Regions from separate parts of the Streptomyces venetus genome, predicted to be linked through region 1. Evidence: riboswitches for the same ligand, from Rfam matches in the RefSeq annotation. Region 1 holds a riboswitch; each other region holds the start of a gene.

Evidence for each region. Region 1 has a riboswitch for cyclic di-AMP ahead of ABEA82_RS13670 (M23 family metallopeptidase). Riboswitches for the same ligand answer to the same signal wherever they lie in the genome.
Region 2: linked by a shared signal. The riboswitch ahead of ABEA82_RS17520 (transglycosylase family protein) and the one ahead of ABEA82_RS13670 (M23 family metallopeptidase) in region 1 are both predicted to bind cyclic di-AMP.
Region 3: linked by a shared signal. The riboswitch ahead of ABEA82_RS08970 (transglycosylase SLT domain-containing protein) and the one ahead of ABEA82_RS13670 (M23 family metallopeptidase) in region 1 are both predicted to bind cyclic di-AMP.

The regions. Positions count from the first base shown of each region.
Region 1 covers NZ_BAABET010000003.1:818,899-824,736, forward strand. The annotation lists gene ABEA82_RS13645 (MarR family winged helix-turn-helix transcriptional regulator) at 1-100, opposite strand, end outside; gene ABEA82_RS13650 (GTP cyclohydrolase II) at 201-842, opposite strand; gene ABEA82_RS13655 (MarR family winged helix-turn-helix transcriptional regulator) at 981-1,496, opposite strand; gene ABEA82_RS13660 (dihydrofolate reductase family protein) at 1,622-2,752, shown strand; tRNA gene ABEA82_RS13665 (tRNA-Met) at 2,808-2,881, shown strand; cyclic di-AMP (ydaO/yuaA leader) riboswitch at 3,171-3,327, shown strand; gene ABEA82_RS13670 (M23 family metallopeptidase) at 3,339-4,370, shown strand; gene ABEA82_RS13675 (aldo/keto reductase) at 4,541-5,485, shown strand; gene ABEA82_RS13680 (PrsW family intramembrane metalloprotease) at 5,519-5,838, opposite strand, start outside.
Region 2 covers NZ_BAABET010000005.1:93,847-99,684, reverse strand. The annotation lists gene ABEA82_RS17535 (nucleoside triphosphate pyrophosphohydrolase) at 1-464, shown strand, start outside; gene ABEA82_RS17530 (cytochrome P450 family protein) at 517-1,812, shown strand; gene ABEA82_RS17525 (LysM peptidoglycan-binding domain-containing protein) at 1,937-2,896, shown strand; cyclic di-AMP (ydaO/yuaA leader) riboswitch at 3,125-3,291, shown strand; gene ABEA82_RS17520 (transglycosylase family protein) at 3,296-3,991, shown strand; gene eno (phosphopyruvate hydratase) at 4,271-5,560, shown strand; gene ABEA82_RS17510 (FtsB family cell division protein) at 5,680-5,838, shown strand, end outside.
Region 3 covers NZ_BAABET010000002.1:876,938-882,775, reverse strand. The annotation lists gene ABEA82_RS08980 (GNAT family N-acetyltransferase) at 1-799, opposite strand, end outside; gene ABEA82_RS08975 (HAD family hydrolase) at 994-1,842, shown strand; gene ABEA82_RS08970 (transglycosylase SLT domain-containing protein) at 1,806-2,585, opposite strand; cyclic di-AMP (ydaO/yuaA leader) riboswitch at 2,589-2,767, opposite strand; gene ABEA82_RS08965 (polyprenyl synthetase family protein) at 3,272-4,282, shown strand; gene ABEA82_RS08960 (LolA family protein) at 4,514-5,764, shown strand.

The DNA of each region.
Region 1 (5,838 bases):
CGGCGATCTGTGACGCGACGGCCTCCGGGCCGTCGCCCGGTCTCCTCGCCCGGTGGTCACCGGGGCCGCCGAGTTCGGTCACGAAACGGTCACTTTCCATAAGCTCCGGGTACTGCTGAGGTCGCCCTCTTTCAAAGGCTGTACCCGATGAGCCGAGGGGCAAGCAGTTCCGTTCGCCGTCCGGCAGCGGCCGGGAGGTGCTAGCCGGCGCTCAGCTCCGTCAGCGCGGCGAGCGGCAGCGTGTGCTGCGTCTGGAGGACTTTCGCGCGCAGATAGCGGACGTTGTGCGCGGTGGTGAAGACACCCGTGGGGATCCGGTCGCGGACGTCGACGCCCAGGGCGCGCAACTGGTCCGCCTTGTCGGGGTTGTTGGAGAGCAGGTCCAGTTCGCCGATGCCCAGGGCCCGCAGCATCTGGGCCGCCGCCGTGTAGTCGCGGGCGTCCTCGGGCAGCCCCAGGGCCGCGTTCGCCTCGTACGTGTCGAGGCCCTCGTCCTGGAGGGCGTACGCGTCGAGCTTGTTGTAGAGGCCGATGCCCCGGCCCTCCTGGCGGAGGTAGAGGAGCACGCCGCCGCGGTCGGCTATGCGCTCGACGGCCTCGCGCAGCTGCGGCCCGCAGTCGCAACGGGCCGAGCCGAACACGTCCCCGGTCAGGCACTCGGAGTGCAGCCGCACCAGCGGAACCGGGCCGGGCTCGCCCAGGACGACGGCCACGTGCTCCTGGCCGTCGGCCAGACCGTGGAAGGTGACGAGTTCGGCGTCGGCCTCGTAACCGTCCTGGAAGCGCAGCGGGACCCGGACACGGGAGCGCGGGGTGGCGACGACGGTGGGGGTGTCGGGCATGCGGGGCCTCCGGGTTCCGTTCCTGTTCGGCTGCACAGCCGTCTGCCGGACTGCTTCAGATTTGAAGCAGATCCGTGATCGGAACCCTACTCTTGCTTAAAATTTGAAGCAATGACCGTCAGGGTCTTGTGACGTGCCTCACGAACAGGACGTCGACGACCTCCGCCGCCACGGCACGTCGTCCGACGCCGGACGCGCCCCGTCCTCCTGGAGCCCCTGTGCGATCGCCGAGGAGATCTCCTCCAGCTGCCCCACCTGCTCCTCGCTGAGCCGGTCGAACAGGAAACTCCGCACGGTCTCGACATGCCCGGGCGCGGCGCGCTCCAGCACGGCGAACCCCTCGTCGGTCAGGGCCGCGATGCTCCCCCGCTTGTCGTACCGGCAGGCCTCGCGCCGCAGCATGCCGTCCTTCTCCAGCCGCGTCACCGCGTACGTCAGCCGGCTGCGCGTGATCTTCAGCCGCTCGGCGAGGTCGGTCATGCGCAGCCGCCGTTCCGGGGACTCGGACAGGACGGACAGGATGGAGTAGTACAGGTGGGGCATGCCGGCGTCCTGCTGGAGCTGCCGGTCGATCGCGTCCTCCAGGAGCAGCGAGGCGGCGATGTACGCGCGCCAGGCGCGTTGCTCCTCGGGGGTGAGCCAGCGATTCGTCATGCCACCAGTGTAGGTTTGTTTCAAACTTGAACCAAGCCCGCCGTCCGGCCCAGTCAGTCCACTCCACTCCAGTCCGGTCGAGCCCAGCCCCGCCTCCGTGACCCGAGCCGCCGAGGAGCGCGTCGATGCCCCACCCGTACGTCCTGCTGTCCGCCGCCGTCTCCCTCGACGGCTACCTGGACGACACCGGCCCCGAACGCCTGCTCCTGTCCAGCCCGGCCGACTTCGACCGGGTCGACGAGGTCCGGGCCTCCGTCGACGCGATCCTGGTCGGCGCGGGGACCATCCGTGCCGACAACCCGCGGCTGCTGGTCAACTCACCCGTGCGGCGTGCCGCCCGCACGGCCGCCGGCCTGCCGGAATACCCGCTGAAGGTCACCGTCAGCGGCACCGGCGACCTCGACCCGGAGGCGCGGTTCTGGCACACCGGCGGCGAGAAGGTCCTCTACACCACCGACGAGGGCGCCGAACGCGCCCGGGCCCGCGGCCTCGCCGCGGACGTCGTCCCGCTCGGCGCCGGCCTCGACTGGCGGCGCCTCCTCACCCACCTGCACGACGTACGCGGGGTGCGCCGGCTCATGGTCGAGGGCGGCGGTCTGATCCACACCCAACTGCTCACCCAGGGCCTCGCCGACGAACTCCAGCTGGTCCTCGCCCCGCTCTTCGTGGGCGACCCCGACGCCCCCCGCCTCTTCGGGCCCGGCGGCTACCCGCCCGGCCGGCTCCGGCTGCTGGAGACCCGGCGGATCGAGGACGTGGTCCTCATGCGCTACGAGCCGACCGCCCCGGGCACCGGCTCCCTCCCCACCGCCGCCGACCACCGCTGGCTCGCCCTCGCCTGCGAACTGGCCGCGCAGTGTCCGCCGTCGGACACGGCGTTCAGCGTCGGCGCGGTGGTGGTCGCGGCCGACGGTACGGAACTGGCCCGCGGCCACTCCCGCGAGGGCGGCGACGCGGTCGTGCACGCGGAGGAGGCGGCCCTGGCGAAGACCGACCCGGCCGACCCGAGGCTCACCGGCGCGACGGTCTACAGCAGCCTGGAGCCCTGCGCCCGCCGCGCCTCCCGCCCCGCACCCTGCGCCCGGCTGATCCTCGACGCGGGCGTGCGGCGGGTCGTCACGGCCTGGCGCGAGCCGGACACCTTCGTGGCGGGGGCCGACGGCAGCGGCGTCCTGGCGGCCGGGGGAGCGGAGGTCGTCGTCCTGCCTGAGTACGAGGGGCAGGCGAAGGCTCCGAACCGCCACCTGCTGAGCTGAACCGGCGGGTGTGCGCGAGCGGTCCCGCGGATGGCGTACACTGGAGACACAACGACGCGGGGTGGAGCAGCTCGGTAGCTCGCTGGGCTCATAACCCAGAGGTCGCAGGTTCAAATCCTGTCCCCGCTACTGAAGGCCGAGGGCCGGAATCCGAAAGGGTTCCGGCCCTCGGTGCATGTCGGGCCTTCATCGTCACGGGCAGTGAGTGAACCGCCCCGCTCCGCTGCCCAGCTGACGCGTCGTCAAAACCCGTGAATCACTTGCGGAGCGGCCAACTCGTCCGATTTGAGCTGGTCGTGGCAGGTAAGTCCGCGCGAAAAAGGTTAATGATCAAGCGGAATCGCTGGAATACCCACCGCGCGTCTATTAACGTTCGATAACGCAGCGCGGTCGTCCCAGCCGTCACAGAAGGCGGCTCCGTGCGCACGCGCCGAATCCCGAAAGGGAACCGGGGAACCACCACTTGGGGTGAATCGGGCGGATATCGCCGTGGAAGCACGGTTGGTATACGCGCGTAGGAGACCTTCCTGCTCCGAACCCGTCAGCTAACCCGGTAGGCGAGAAGGAAGGAAAGGAGTACGCCCACGTGGCGTCCAACCGGCCTGCCCCCGCGGCCCCGCCCGCGCCCCACCAGCGCGACACCGAGACCTTCGGCTTCGGCGGTCACCGCACCGACGAGGGCCCGTTCCAGGAGTGGAACCCCACCGCGGAGTCCATCCGTCCCGTCCGTGGCCGGCATCGCGTCACCAAGCAGCGCGGCGGAGGACTCGCCCGCAGCTCCACCGTCCTCGGCGTCGGCGTCATAGCCGCCGTGGGCGCGGGCGGCATCGCCAGCGCCCAGACCGGCAAGCCGCCGGTGTCGATCTCCGTGCCGGACCTGCCCTCGGTGGGTTCCCTCATCTCGGACGACGACACCCCCGAAGGTTCCGCCACCCCGCTCAGCGACCTCGCCACGGCGTCCGCCGAGACCGACCAGGGCGGCTCCGGCGCCGGCGAGGCGCTGCGCGCCCGGATCATGGCCCAGGTCGAGCGCCAGCAGGAGCAGATCGAGACCAAGGCCGCACAGGACGCCGCGAAGGCCGCCGAGAAGGCGGCCGCGGAAGCCGCCGCCAAGGCGGAGCAGGAAGCCAAGGCCAAGGCCGCCGAAGCCAAGAAGAAGGCGGAGGAGGAGGCCCGGAAGAAGGCCGAGGCCGAGCGGCTCGCCGCCCTCGCCAAGCAGTTCACGCTGCCGACCTCCTCGTACACCCTCACCTCCACCTTCGGTCAGGCCGGCGCCTACTGGTCCTCCGGCTACCACACGGGTCTGGACTTCGCCGCGCCCACGGGTACCCCGATCAAGGCGGTGCACAGCGGCACCATCACCGAGGCCGGCTGGAACGGCTCCTACGGCTACAAGACGGTCCTGACCCTCGATGACGGCACGGAGATCTGGTACGCGCACCAGTCCTCCATCGGCGTCAGCGTCGGGCAGAAGGTCAGCACGGGCGACGTCATCGGCCGCGTCGGCGCCACCGGCAACGTCACCGGCGCCCACCTGCACCTCGAGGTCCACTCCGGTGGTTCCTCCAGCGGCATCGACCCGATGGCGTGGCTGCGGGGCAAGGGCCTCACTCCCTGAGCCTCACCCCCCGAGCAGCGCACGCCAGTTGAAGCACCGGCGGTCCTGATGACGACCCCCCGACGTCAGGGCTGCCGGTTTTCGGTTGTTCACGATCGCGGGACTGCGTTCACGCGGTTTTCGCATCCGACGCGGAATGAGCCGCTCTCGTACGGTCGTTGACGTGGAGCATGACTTCTCTTCGCAAGCTCGGCTCCTCCGACCTCGAGGTCTTCCCGCTCGCCCTCGGCGGCAACGTCTTCGGCTGGACCGCCGGCGAGGACCGGTCCTTCGCCGTCCTCGACGCGTACACCGCCGCCGGCGGCAATTTCGTCGACACCGCCGACGTCTACTCGGCGTGGGTCGACGGCAACCAGGGCGGCGAGTCCGAGACCATACTCGGCAAGTGGCTCGAGGCGCGCGGCAACCGCTCCGACGTCGTCGTCGCCACCAAGGTCGGCCAGCACCCCGAGTTCCAGGGCCTGTCCGCCGCCAACATCAAGGCCGCCGCCGACGCTTCCCTGCGGCGCCTGCGGACCGACTACATCGACCTCTACTACACCCACTTCGACCGGCCCGACGTGCCGGTCGAGGAGATCATCGGCGCGCTCGACGAACTGGTGAAGGCCGGCAAGGTGCGGCACATCGCGGCCTCCAACATCTCCGCGGAGCGGCTGCGGGCGTCCCTGGAGTTCTCCGACCGTGAGCGCCTCGCCCGGTACGTGGCCCTCCAGCCCCACTACAACCTGGTCTCCCGCGACACCTACGAGGGCGAGCTCCAGGACCTGGCCGAGCAGGCGGGCCTCGCGGCCGTCCCCTACTACGCGCTCGCGTCCGGCTTCCTCACGGGCAAGTACCGGCCCGGTACGACCGTCGAGAGCGCGCGGGCGGGCGGTGCCGCCAAGCACCTGGAGACCGAGCGGGGCCTCCGGGTCCTCGACGCCCTCGACGAGATCGCCGCGGCCCATGACGCCCCCGTCGCCACGGTCGCCCTGGCCTGGCTCGCCGCCCAGCCCACGGTGGCCGCGCCGATCGCCTCGGCGCGGACGGTGGAGCAGCTGCCCGCGCTGCTGGAGGTCGGGCGGCTGACCCTGACGGACGCGGAGGTGGGACGGCTCACGGAGGCTTCCGCCTGAGAACGCCCCGGGCCGGGCTCGGTGCCTTTCCGGCTACGAGCGGTACGGGTTGTACGCGGGGTACGGCGTCGGATGGCTGTACCCGTACGCCCCGTACACCGGCCAGGGCGGTGCCGCCACCGGGACCGGAGGGGCCGTGAGCCGCGCCGCGTGGTCCAGCGCGGGGCGGGCGGCCTCCCGGCGCCGCCACAGCTCGTCGAGCAGTTCCCGTTCCCGGACGACGAAGTCGGCACCACCGGTCCGGCCCTTGCGGCCCCGGTGCCGGAGGAACGCCAGGGACGTCGCGTACCCCTCGTACTGCGCCACCGCCCGTGCCGCCGCCCTGCCCGCGTGGCGGCGGGCGTACTGGCGGG
Region 2 (5,838 bases), on a different contig from region 1:
TGCGCGAGGAGCTCGGTGACGTCCTCCTCCAGGTCGTCTTCCACGCCCGGATCGCGGAGGAGGGCCGCCCGGAGGACGGGGAGGACGCCTTCTCCATCGACGACGTGGCCGCCGGCATCGTCGCCAAGCTGATCCACCGCCACCCGCACGTCTTCGGTGACGCGACGGCCACCACGCCCGAGGAGGTCAAGGCGCACTGGCTGCGCACCAAGGCGGTCGAGAAGCAGCGCACCTCGGTCACCGAGGGCATCCCCCTGGGCCAGCCCGGCCTGGCGCTCGCCGCCAAGCTGGCGTCCCGCGCCCGCACCGCGCACCTGGACATACCGCTCCCGCCCGTCGAGGGCATCGGCTACGAGCTGCTGGCCCTGGCGGTCCGCGCGGAGTCGGAGGGCGTGGACCCGGAGGCGGCCCTGAGGGCGGCGGCCCGCGCGTACCGGGACGCCATACGGGAGGCCGAGGGCTGAGCAGGCCCCGGGGCGGGCAGGGGGCCCGCGGCACGCCGGATACCGTCGAGGAGTGACCGACCAGCCCCAGCCCAGCACTCCCGCCGCTCCCGACCTCTTCACCTGGGAGTTCGCGAGCGACCCCTACCCCGCCTACGCCTGGCTCCGCGAGCACAGCCCCGTCCACAGGACGCGGCTTCCCAGCGGTGTGGAGGCCTGGCTGGTCACGCGGTACGCCGACGCCAAGCAGACCCTCGCCGACCACCGTCTCTCCAAGAACCCGGCGCACCACGCCGAGCCCGCGCACGCCAAGGGCAAGACCGGAATCCCCGGCGAGCGCAAGGCCGAGCTGATGACGCATCTGCTGAACATCGACCCGCCGGACCACACCCGGCTGCGGCGGCTGGTGTCCAAGGCGTTCACACCCCGCCGGGTCGCCGAGTTCGCGCCACGGGTGCAGGAGCTGACCGACCGTCTCATCGACGGGTTCGCGCAGAAGGGGTCCGCCGACCTCATCCACGAGTTCGCGTTTCCGCTCCCCATCTACGCCATCTGCGACCTGCTCGGCGTCCCTCGCGAGGACCAGGACGACTTCCGCGACTGGGCGGGCATGATGATCCGTCACCAGGGCGGGCCCCGGGGCGGGGTGGCGCGGTCCGTGAAGAAGATGCGCGGCTACCTCGCCGATCTGATCCACCGCAAGCGGGAGGCGCTGCCCGCGGAACCCGCCCCGGGCGAGGACCTCATCTCCGGGCTCATCCGCGCCTCCGACCACGGTGAGCACCTCACCGAGAACGAGGCCGCGGCCATGGCCTTCATCCTGCTGTTCGCCGGTTTCGAGACGACCGTCAACCTCATCGGCAACGGCACCTACGCCCTGCTCACCCACCCCGAGCAGCGCGAGCGGCTCCAGCGGTCCCTGGCCGCCCACGACACCGCGCTCCTGGAGACCGGCGTCGAGGAACTGCTGCGCTACGACGGTCCCGTCGAGCTCGCCACCTGGCGCTTCGCCACCGAGCCGCTCACCATCGGCGGGCAGCGCATCGCGGCAGGCGACCCGGTCCTCGTGGTCCTTGCCGCCGCCGACCGGGACCCGGAGCGGTTCACGGACCCGGATGTGCTCGATCTCTCCCGCCGCGACAACCAGCACCTCGGCTACGGCCACGGCATCCACTACTGCCTCGGCGCCCCGCTCGCCCGGCTGGAGGGCCAGACCGCGCTCGCCACCCTCCTCACCCGCCTCCCCGACCTGCGGCTCGCGGTGGATCCGGCCGAGCTGAGATGGCGCGGCGGCCTCATCATGCGCGGGCTGCGCACGCTGCCGGTGGAGTTCGCGCCGGCCAAGAGTGACGAAACATCAGCACTGTGATCTTCACGTGATCTACGCGGCATGAACTTGTGACAAGTGATCGTCTGCCGATACGTTCACCCATCAGCGCGCCAGGGTCACCTGCGCCGCGCCGGTCACTGCTTCCCTCGCGAAAGGTCTCCGTATGCTCTCCGGGAACGGTCGGCACCGTCGCCCCCGCCAGGCTCCGGCTCTCCTCCTCGCGGCCGGAGTGACCGGCTCCGCCATCGCGATCCCGCTCCTCGGAGCCTCCGGCGCCAGCGCGGCCGACGGCACGACCTGGGACCGGGTCGCGGACTGTGAGACCGGCGGCGCCTGGAGCCAGAACAGCGGCAACGGCTACTACGGCGGCCTCGCGATCTCCCAGGAGGACTGGGAGAACAACGGTGGCCTCGACTACGCGGCGAGCGCCGACCTGGCCAGCCGCTCCCAGCAGATAGCCGTGGCCGAGAGAATCCTCGCCGACCAGGGAGTCGGCGCCTGGCGTACCTGCGGGCTGCTCTCCGGCCTGGAGCAGGGCAAGGGATCGGACTCCTCCGACTCCTCCTCCGACTCCTCCGGTTCGACGGACTCGCCCGGTCTGCTCGACTCGCTCGGTTCCTCCCCCTCCGACGACCCCTCCTCTTCCCCGTCGTCGTCGCCCGACACGTCGTCGGACTCGAAGGACGAGACCGGCAAGTCCGGCAATTCGGGTGAATCCGGGGAGTCGTCGCAGAAGCAGCAGCCCGGCAGCTCTCCGTCGGCCACCCCCGAGCGTGACACGTCCGACTCCAAGCAGGGCGGCGACTCCTCGGCGCCGGCCGACACGGGCTCCGGCAGGCACCGCGGCCCCAGCGCCGACGAAACCTCGACGTCCGACAGCGGCCGTGCGGACGAGTCCACGGGCCGTCACGCCTCGCGCGGCGCCGAGAGTTCCCGTGACGCCTCCGAAGGCGCCTACATCGTGGGTGTCGGCGACAGCCTCTGGTCCATCGCCGACTCCCTTGACATCAGCGGCGGATGGCACGAGCTCTACGACGGCAACAAGAAGGCCGTCGGCGACGACCCGAACCTCATCCGTCCCGGTGAGAAGCTCGCGGTGGAGGGCGAAGCGGACGAGAAGTAGCTGTTCGGGCAGTGCGGAAACGGGGGCGGAAGTCACCCCGTAACCCCACGAGTTCGCGTCATGGTTCGCGGCGAATGTCCCGTTTGGGGTCCGTGAGAGATAGATCTCAGAAGCCTTGATCGTCTTTGAAATTCCGCGGATCCCGTGCCTAACGTCGTGACCGCTCGTCACCACGAGCCCCGGCTGCCGCAACGCCGAATCCTGCCAGCGGCCGTACGGGAACAGTCGTCGCGTCAAGCGCCGTAGGCAGGAGCGGGGGACCCAAGGTAGGTGCCCGACCGGCCACTTGTGCCGGAAGGGCTAGGGGTGAAGCCGTGTCCCGGGAGGGGCGCGGCCGGGCAACTCAACCGGCCCGAACCCGACAGCTCACCTCGCAGGCGTCGGTGAGGGGATCTCTCCATGCTGTTTTCCAGCAAGGGCAAGCACCGCCGTCCGTCCAAGGCCAGCCGTGCCATCGCCGTCGCCGGTGTCACCGGCGCCGCCGTCGCCGCCCCGCTGATGGCGACCGGCACCGCCTCCGCCGCCACCACCTCCGAGTGGGACACCGTCGCCCAGTGCGAGTCCGGCGGCAACTGGTCCATCAACACCGGCAACGGCTACTACGGCGGTCTGCAGTTCTCCGCCTCCACCTGGTCCGCGTACGGCGGCACCCAGTACGCCTCGACCGCCGACCAGGCCAGCAAGGACCAGCAGATCCAGGTCGCCGAGAAGGTCCTGGCGAGCCAGGGCAAGGGCGCCTGGCCGGTCTGCGGCAAGGGCCTGTCGGGCGCCTCCACCGGCGGCGGCTCCTCGAGCGACTCCGGCAGCTCCTCGCAGCAGAGCCAGCAGCAGAGCACCGAGTCCCGCGAGACCCAGCAGCAGCCGGCCTCCCGCTCCGACGAGCGCCCGGCCGCCAAGAAGACCGTCACCACCCCGACCGGCAAGAAGGTCAAGAAGGGTGACGGCGAGTACAAGGTCGTCAAGGGCGACACCCTCAGCTCCATCGCCGAGGAGAAGAAGGTCCAGGGCGGCTGGGAGAAGCTCTACCAGCTGAACAAGGACATCATCGACGACGCCAACCTCATCTACACGGGCCAGCAGCTGCACCTGAAGTAAGCAGCGGCCCCCGCCCACCTCGGGCGGCCCCCGTCCCCACGGGCTCCCCGCCCCGGTGCGTCCTCCCCCGTACGCGCCGGGGCGGGGTTTTTTCCGCCGGCCTTTGCGCCCCGGCTTTGTTCCGTTCGGAAACAATTTACTCTCGGTTCTGTCCATGGGGTGGGCGACCCGGTGGCCGATCGCCGCGAGCCGGTTAGGCTCATGTCGCGAGCCACCGGCCCGCACCTCGCTGGGCCCGAGCGGCCCGCGTAACCGCGTCACATCAAGAAGGAGATGCTCGTGCCGTCCATCGACGTCGTCGTAGCCCGGGAAATCCTGGACTCCCGAGGCAACCCCACGGTCGAGGTCGAGGTCGGCCTCGACGACGGCAGCACCGGTCGTGCCGCCGTCCCGTCCGGCGCCTCCACGGGCGCCTTCGAGGCCATCGAGCTCCGCGACGGCGACTCGAACCGCTACCTCGGCAAGGGTGTGGAGAAGGCCGTCCTCGCGGTCATCGAGCAGATCGGCCCGGAGCTCGTCGGTTACGACGCCACCGAGCAGCGCCTGATCGACCAGGCGATGTTCGACCTGGACGCCACCGACAACAAGGGCTCCCTCGGCGCCAACGCCATCCTCGGCGTCTCCCTCGCCGTCGCCCACGCCGCCTCCGAGGCCAGCGACCTGCCGCTCTTCCGCTACCTGGGCGGTCCGAACGCGCACCTGCTGCCGGTGCCGATGATGAACATCCTGAACGGCGGCTCGCACGCCGACTCCAACGTGGACATCCAGGAGTTCATGATCGCCCCGATCGGCGCGGAGTCGTTCTCCGAGGCCCTGCGCTGGGGCGCCGAGGTCTACCACACGCTGAAGAAGGTCCTGAAGAGCAAGGGCCTGGCCACCGGCCTCGGCGACGAGGGCGGCTTCGCCCCGAACCTCGGCTCCAACCGCGAGGCCCTCGACCTCATCCTCGAGGCGATCAACGAAGCCGGCTACACCCCCGGCGAGCAGATCGCCCTCGCCCTCGACGTGGCCGCGTCCGAGTTCTACAAGGACGGCTCCTACACCTTCGAGGGCAAGACCCGCTCCGCCGCCGAGATGACCGAGTACTACGCCGAGCTCGTCGACGCGTACCCGCTCGTCTCCATCGAGGACCCGCTGTTCGAGGACGACTGGGAGGGCTGGAAGACCATCACCGACAAGCTCGGTGACAAGGTCCAGCTCGTCGGCGACGACCTGTTCGTCACCAACCCCGAGCGCCTCGCCCGCGGCATCGAGGAGAACGCCGCGAACGCGCTCCTGGTCAAGGTCAACCAGATCGGTTCGCTCACCGAGACCCTGGACGCCGTCGAGCTGGCCCAGCGCAACGGCTTCAAGTGCATGATGTCCCACCGCTCCGGCGAGACCGAGGACGTCACCATCGCCGACCTGGCCGTCGCCACCAACTGCGGCCAGATCAAGACCGGCGCCCCGGCCCGCTCCGAGCGTGTCGCCAAGTACAACCAGCTGCTGCGCATCGAGGAGATCCTCGACGACGCCGCGGTGTACGCCGGGCGCAGCGCGTTCCCGCGGTTCCGCTCCGCCGGCCAGTAGGCACGGCGAGGGCTGAGGCACGGCCCCGCGAGGAAGCGTCGTACGTACGTCCCCGTACTCGGTCCCGTACCGTGTGCGGGGACGTACGCGCATCGGACGTGAGCGGGAGGCGGGCAGACATGGCCGTGAAGGACCGGGACCGGTTCTCCACCGCGACCAGGATCCGGCTGCTCGGAGAGCAGACCGCGGCCCGGGTCTACCGCTCCCAGACCCGGCGCCAGGCCCGCCGCTCCCGGCTGACCGGCCGGGCCGCGCTGCTCGCCCTGGTGATGTGCTCG
Region 3 (5,838 bases), on a different contig from region 1:
GCAGCACCAGACCCGGTGAGTACTTCGAGAACTCCGGGTCGTAGGCCGGGAACCAGCAGGCCAGGACCGACGCCGAACGCAGCCCGAAGTGCGCGGCGACGGGCCGCTCACCCGCGTAGAGCACGGACAGCGTGCCGCTGCACTCCGGCGCCCGGGTCCCGGCCAGCCGGCCCACGAGCCGGGTGATCCACTCCTGCGCGAACCGGTCCCGGCGGCCCGTCCTGCGGTACTGCGCCGACTTCCACTCCATGAGCGTGCGCAGCGCGGCCGGGTCGCGCTCGTCGAACACGAACCGCGGCTCGCCGACCTGCCGCCCCAGCCTGCGCTCCTTGGCCAGGGTGGTCTTCAGGAACTTCGGCGACTGCGCGCGCAGCACCGACTCGTAGGTCTCGTAGCCCTTCTCCACGTCGATGACGAAGGTGGCGTACTCCTCCGCCGCGTACCGGACGAAGAGCCGCTGCTCGGCCTCCAGGTTGTCGAAGGCGAAGCTGGACACCGAGCAGGCCCGCAGCAGTTCGCCCGTCTCCAGGTCCAGCCCCGGCCGCAGGATCGCGCCCTGCGCGTCCGAGACGCCGAGTCCGATCGCCCGGCCCTGTCCCCACCGCCCGCGCTCGTAGGGCAGGAAGCCGGCCGGCTCCACACCCTCGTACACCACCGCGACCCGTGCCTGTGGCCGCACCCGGCCCACGGCCTCGGTGAACTCCGGTTCCATGAAAGGGTTGCGCGGTGCCTCCGACGCCGCGCGCAGCGCTCGCCAGCGCTCCCTCTCCGCCTCGCCGAGCTCCCCGGCCCCGGCCACACGAATGCGCCCTCTGCTCAACCTGACCCCCCGATCAAGTCCCCCCTGGACACTTGGAAGGTACCGCTCGGGACGGCCTCACGGGTAGGTAGCGGACCATGTTGTTGCCAACTGGTGCAGAGGGGCCCTCAATCGGGCAATCGGTGTCCACCACGCGATGAAACGAACCGGCGCGCTGTCCGTATTCTCTGATCATGGCCGCACCCCTCGCATATTCACTCATCGCCACCGACCTGGACGGGACGCTGCTGCGCGGCGACGACACCCTCTCGGACCGGTCTCTCGCCGTGCTCGCGCGGGTGGCGGACGCCGGCGCCCAGCACCTCGTGGTGACGGGCCGGCCGGCGCCGAGAGTGCGGCCGCTCCTCGACGACCTCGGCTGCACGGGGCTCGCGGTGTGCGGCCAGGGCGCGCAGGTGTACGACGCCGGCGCGGACCGGCTGCTGTGGTCCATCACGCTGGACCGGGAACTGGCGGAGACCGCCCTCGGCAAGATCGAGGCCGAGGTGGGGGAGGTGTACGCCGCGGTCGACCAGGACGGGGTCGACGGGCTGACGCTCATCGAGCCGGGCTATCTCATGCCGCACCCGACCCTGCCCGCCGTACGGGTCGAGCGGCGGGAGGATCTGTGGTGCGAGCCGATCAGCAAGGTGCTGCTGCGCCATCCCTCGCTGTCGGACGACGAGTTGGCGGCGACGGCCCGCTCGGTGGTCGGCTCACTGGCGACGGTGACGATGTCGGGGCCCGGCACGGTCGAACTCCAGCCGTGCGGCATCACCAAGGCGACGGGCCTGGCGCTGGCCGCCGAGCACCTGGGACTGCGGCCCGCGGACACCATCGCCTTCGGCGACATGCCCAACGACATCCCGATGTTCGACTGGGCCGCCCACGGCGTCGCCATGGCCAACGCCCACCCCGAACTCAAGGCCGTGGCCGACGAGGTCACGCTGTCGAACGAGGACGACGGCATCGCCGTCGTCCTCGAGCGACTGCTGGGCGGCGCGGATCAGTACGGGCCGTTGACGTTGTCGATCGAGCCGTAGCGGGCAGCCGCGTAGTTGCAGGCCGCCGTGATGTTGGCGACCGGGTCGTACGGGTCGAAGGAGGTGCCGGCCACGTGGTAGGCGGCGAACGTCGGGTCGATCACCTGGAGCAGGCCCTTGGACGGGGTGCCCGCGACGGCGTTCGAGTCCCAGTTGTTGATCGCCTGGGGGTTGCCGGACGACTCACGCATGATGTTGCGGTAGATGCCGTCGTACGAGCCCGGGATCCCCTTCTGCGCCATGATGTCCAGCGCCTCGCGGATCCACCCGTCGAGGTTGTTCGCGTACGTCTTCGCGGAGGCCGGGGTGGCCTGGGCGACGCCCGTGGCGGGCTTCGTGGCCGGCTTGGCCGGGGCGGAGGACTTGGTCGCCTGCTTCTCGGTGGCGTCCGCCTTGGCCGTCTTCACCTTCAGCTTCAGGCCCGGGTGGATCAGCTTCGGGCTGTCGCCGACGGCGGCGCGGTTGTCCTTGTAGAGCTGCTTCCAGCCGCCCGACACGTCGTACTTGTCCGCGATGCGGTAGAGCGTGTCGCCCTTGACCACGGTGTAGGTGAGGGACTTGGCGGGCTGGGCCGCCTGGCGCACGGACTGTGCGGCGGCGGGGGCGCTCTGGGGCTCGGCGGCGCTCGCGTGCGTCGCGCCGAGGAGCGGAAGGGTGAGTGCCGCTCCGCCGGTGCCGACGGCTACGACGCCTCGGGTGAGCGGGCTGGTTCTGATGCGACGGTGCTTGCCTCGTCGGGCCATGACGATGTTCCTCTCCGGCGCCTGCGAGGTGAGCTGTCGGGTTCGGGCCGGGAGGTGCCCGGCCGCGTACGGCGTCGTGCTGCCGTACGCGGCTTCACCCCGAGCCGGTCCGCTGTGCGGACCGGCGACTTACCTGGGTCCCCCGCTCCTGCCCTGCGTGAGTGAGTCGGTGTGTGTGGGGCGTCCGGGCGGCGGCAGGATTCGGCGGTCCGCCGGACAAGCCGGGAACGTATGCGAGAGCACATGCCGGGAACAAGCACCGGAGTCACATATCGCGCCGGTTGACCTTGGTCTGGGGGGTTTGGGCTACTTGATCCTTTGCGGGAGCCAAGGCTCAACTGGCTTTTGGCGAAAGGGGGTACGGGTTGGTGTCGGAGGGGGTGTCAAAAAGGGACGACGTGACCGAACTCACTGATCACGAGCCTGTGCGGCAAATGCCAGCAAAGGGAATTCGCTTACGCAACCTGGCAAATCGTGTATATCTCGCTACCTCCCGGTAAGTCGATAAATGTCTGTTCTTATGGCCTGATCGAAAACATGGAGCTCGTGATCGGATACCACCCGGCCTGTAACCATGGGCGCTGGCAGTGATCGAAACGTGACCGGATACGCTGACTCGAGTGAGGGCAGCGACCTATCGACAATCCGCGTAATCACCGGCAGACACAGCAGACAGGAGACCCCTCGTGACCGACGTCGGGCCGTTCGGGCTGAGCGTGCGGGACCAGGCTCTGGAAGCCGATGTCCAGGCCGGGTTGGCGGCTGTCGAGGAAGGCTTGTTCGAGGCCACCAAGAGTGAGGTGCCCTTCATCACGGAGGCCGCCCAGCACCTGGTGCGGGCCGGAGGCAAGCGGTTCCGTCCGCTGCTCGTGATGCTCTCCGCCCAGTTCGGTGACCCGTACGCGCCCGGTATCGTGCCGTCGGCCGTCGTGGTCGAGCTGACCCACCTCGCCACGCTGTACCACGACGACGTGATGGACGAGGCGACGGTGCGCCGCGGGGTGGCGAGCGCCAACACCCGCTGGGGCAACTCCGTCGCGGTCCTCACCGGCGACTTCCTCTTCGCCCGCGCCTCGCACACCCTGGCCGACCTCGGCCCGGAGGCGGTCCGCGTGCAGGCCGAGGCGTTCGAACGGCTGGTGACCGGGCAGATCCTGGAGACGGCCGGACCGCAGGACGGCCGCGACCCCGTCGAGCACTATCTGGACGTGCTGGGCGGCAAGACCGGTTCGCTGGTGGCCGTGTCGTGCCGGTTCGGCGCGATGATGTCCGGCGCCGACGAGACGGTCGTGGACGTGCTGACCCAGTACGGCGAGCGGCTCGGCGTCGCCTTCCAGCTCGCGGACGACGTCCTGGACATCGCCTCCGACTCCCACGAGTCCGGCAAGACGCCCGGCACCGATCTGCGCGAGGGCATCCCCACGATGCCGGTGCTGCGGCTGCGCGAGCGGGCGGCCCGGCTCGGGCTCGCGGACGACATCGCCCTGTGCGAGCTGCTGGACTCCGACCTCACCGACGACGTCCGGCACGCCGAGGCCCTGCGCCTGCTGCGGGCCCACCCCGCGCTGGAACAGGCCCGGCGGGACACCGTCCGCTACGCCCAGGACGCCCGCTCGGCCCTGGCGCCCCTGCCGGAGTGCGCCGCGAAGGCGGCTCTCGTGGAGCTGAGCGACGCCGTGGTGCACCGCGCCGGGTAGTCCTGGTCCGCCCCCGTCCCTTACGGGTCGGGGGAGAGGCAGCCCCTCCGTGTCATACCCCAGCAGTACGTGGAGTTGAGCCCGCGGTCTGACGTATCTCCCCGGCCGATTTGGTCAGATGGAGACCACGGAAGAACACCACTCCTCACCTGTTCGGGTGAGAATGGCGGCTCAGGGACGAGTGCGTGGACGACACGGACAGCCGCCGCCGACCACGGAGGTAGGGCACACATGGCACCGTACGCATCCGACGAGAACACGACCGCCGGGGAGGGCGACGAGCAGCGCTCCGGGCGGCGCAAAGCCGCGCGCTACGTCGTCCCGGTCACGGTGATGGGGGTGGCGGCCGCGACGATCGGCCTGGTCCCCGCACTCGCCGACTCGGGCGATCCCGACCTCCCGAAGATCACGGCGCAGCAGCTCATCGAGAAGATCGCGAAGTCGGACGTGCAGCAGCTGTCCGGCACGGTGAAGATCAGCACGGATCTCGGACTGCCGGACCTCGGCGGGCTGGAGAGCAGCCTGATGTCCGGTGCGGCCAGCCCGGACGAGGGCGGTTCCTCCGCCGACCCGACGTCCAAGCTCACGGAACTCGCCTCCGGCACGCACACCCTGCGCGTCGCGCTCGACGGCCCGGACAAGCAGAAGCTGTCGCTGCTGGAGAACGCCGCCGAGTACAGCCTCGTCCACAACGGCAAGGACGTCTGGGGCTACGACAGCAAGTCGAACGAGGTCTACCACGGCACCGCCGCGCAGAGCCCGGAGCACGAGAAGGGGCAGCCGCCGGCCACGCCGAAGGACTTCGCCGAAGAGGCCCTGAAGGCCGTCGACGACACGACCTCCGTGACGGTGGACGGCACCGCCCAGGTCGCCGGCCGGGACGCCTACAAGCTGCTCATCAAGCCGAAGCAGTCCGGCTCCACGGTCGGCGCGGTCACCGTGGCGGTGGACGCGAAGACGGGTACGCCGCTGAAGTTCACGCTGACTCCGGCGAGCGGTGGTGCCGCCGTCGTCGACGCGGGCTTCACCCAGGTGAGCTTCGACCGGCCGGCCGCGTCGACCTTCGACTTCACCCCGCCGAAGGGTGCGAAGGTCACCGAGGAGAAGGCCATCGAGAAGAAGGCCATCGAGGAGAAGGCCTCCGCCGAGGCCGGGGCGCGCAAGCACACCCGGCACGCCCCGAAGGCCGGGGAGGACTTGGGCAAGGGCGCCGGCGGTCTGGACGGCGTGAAGACCCTCGGCGAGGGCTGGAACGCCATAGCCGTCCTCGACACCGGCGGCGAGGGCGTGCCCTCCGGCGGGGCCGGCGGCGACCTCGGCGGCTTCATGAACTCGCTCGGCGACAAGGTCACCGGCAAGTTCGGCTCGGGCACGGTCTTCTCCACCCGCCTCGTCAACGCCCTGATCACCGACGACGGCAAGGTCTACGTCGGCATGGTCACCAAGGACGCGCTGGTGAAGGCGGCCGACGCCGGCAAGTAGGTCCCGTACGCCACGGGACACCGAGAGAACGAGGAAGCCGATGGCCCATCAGCCCGCCGCGGAGCCGGATCCGC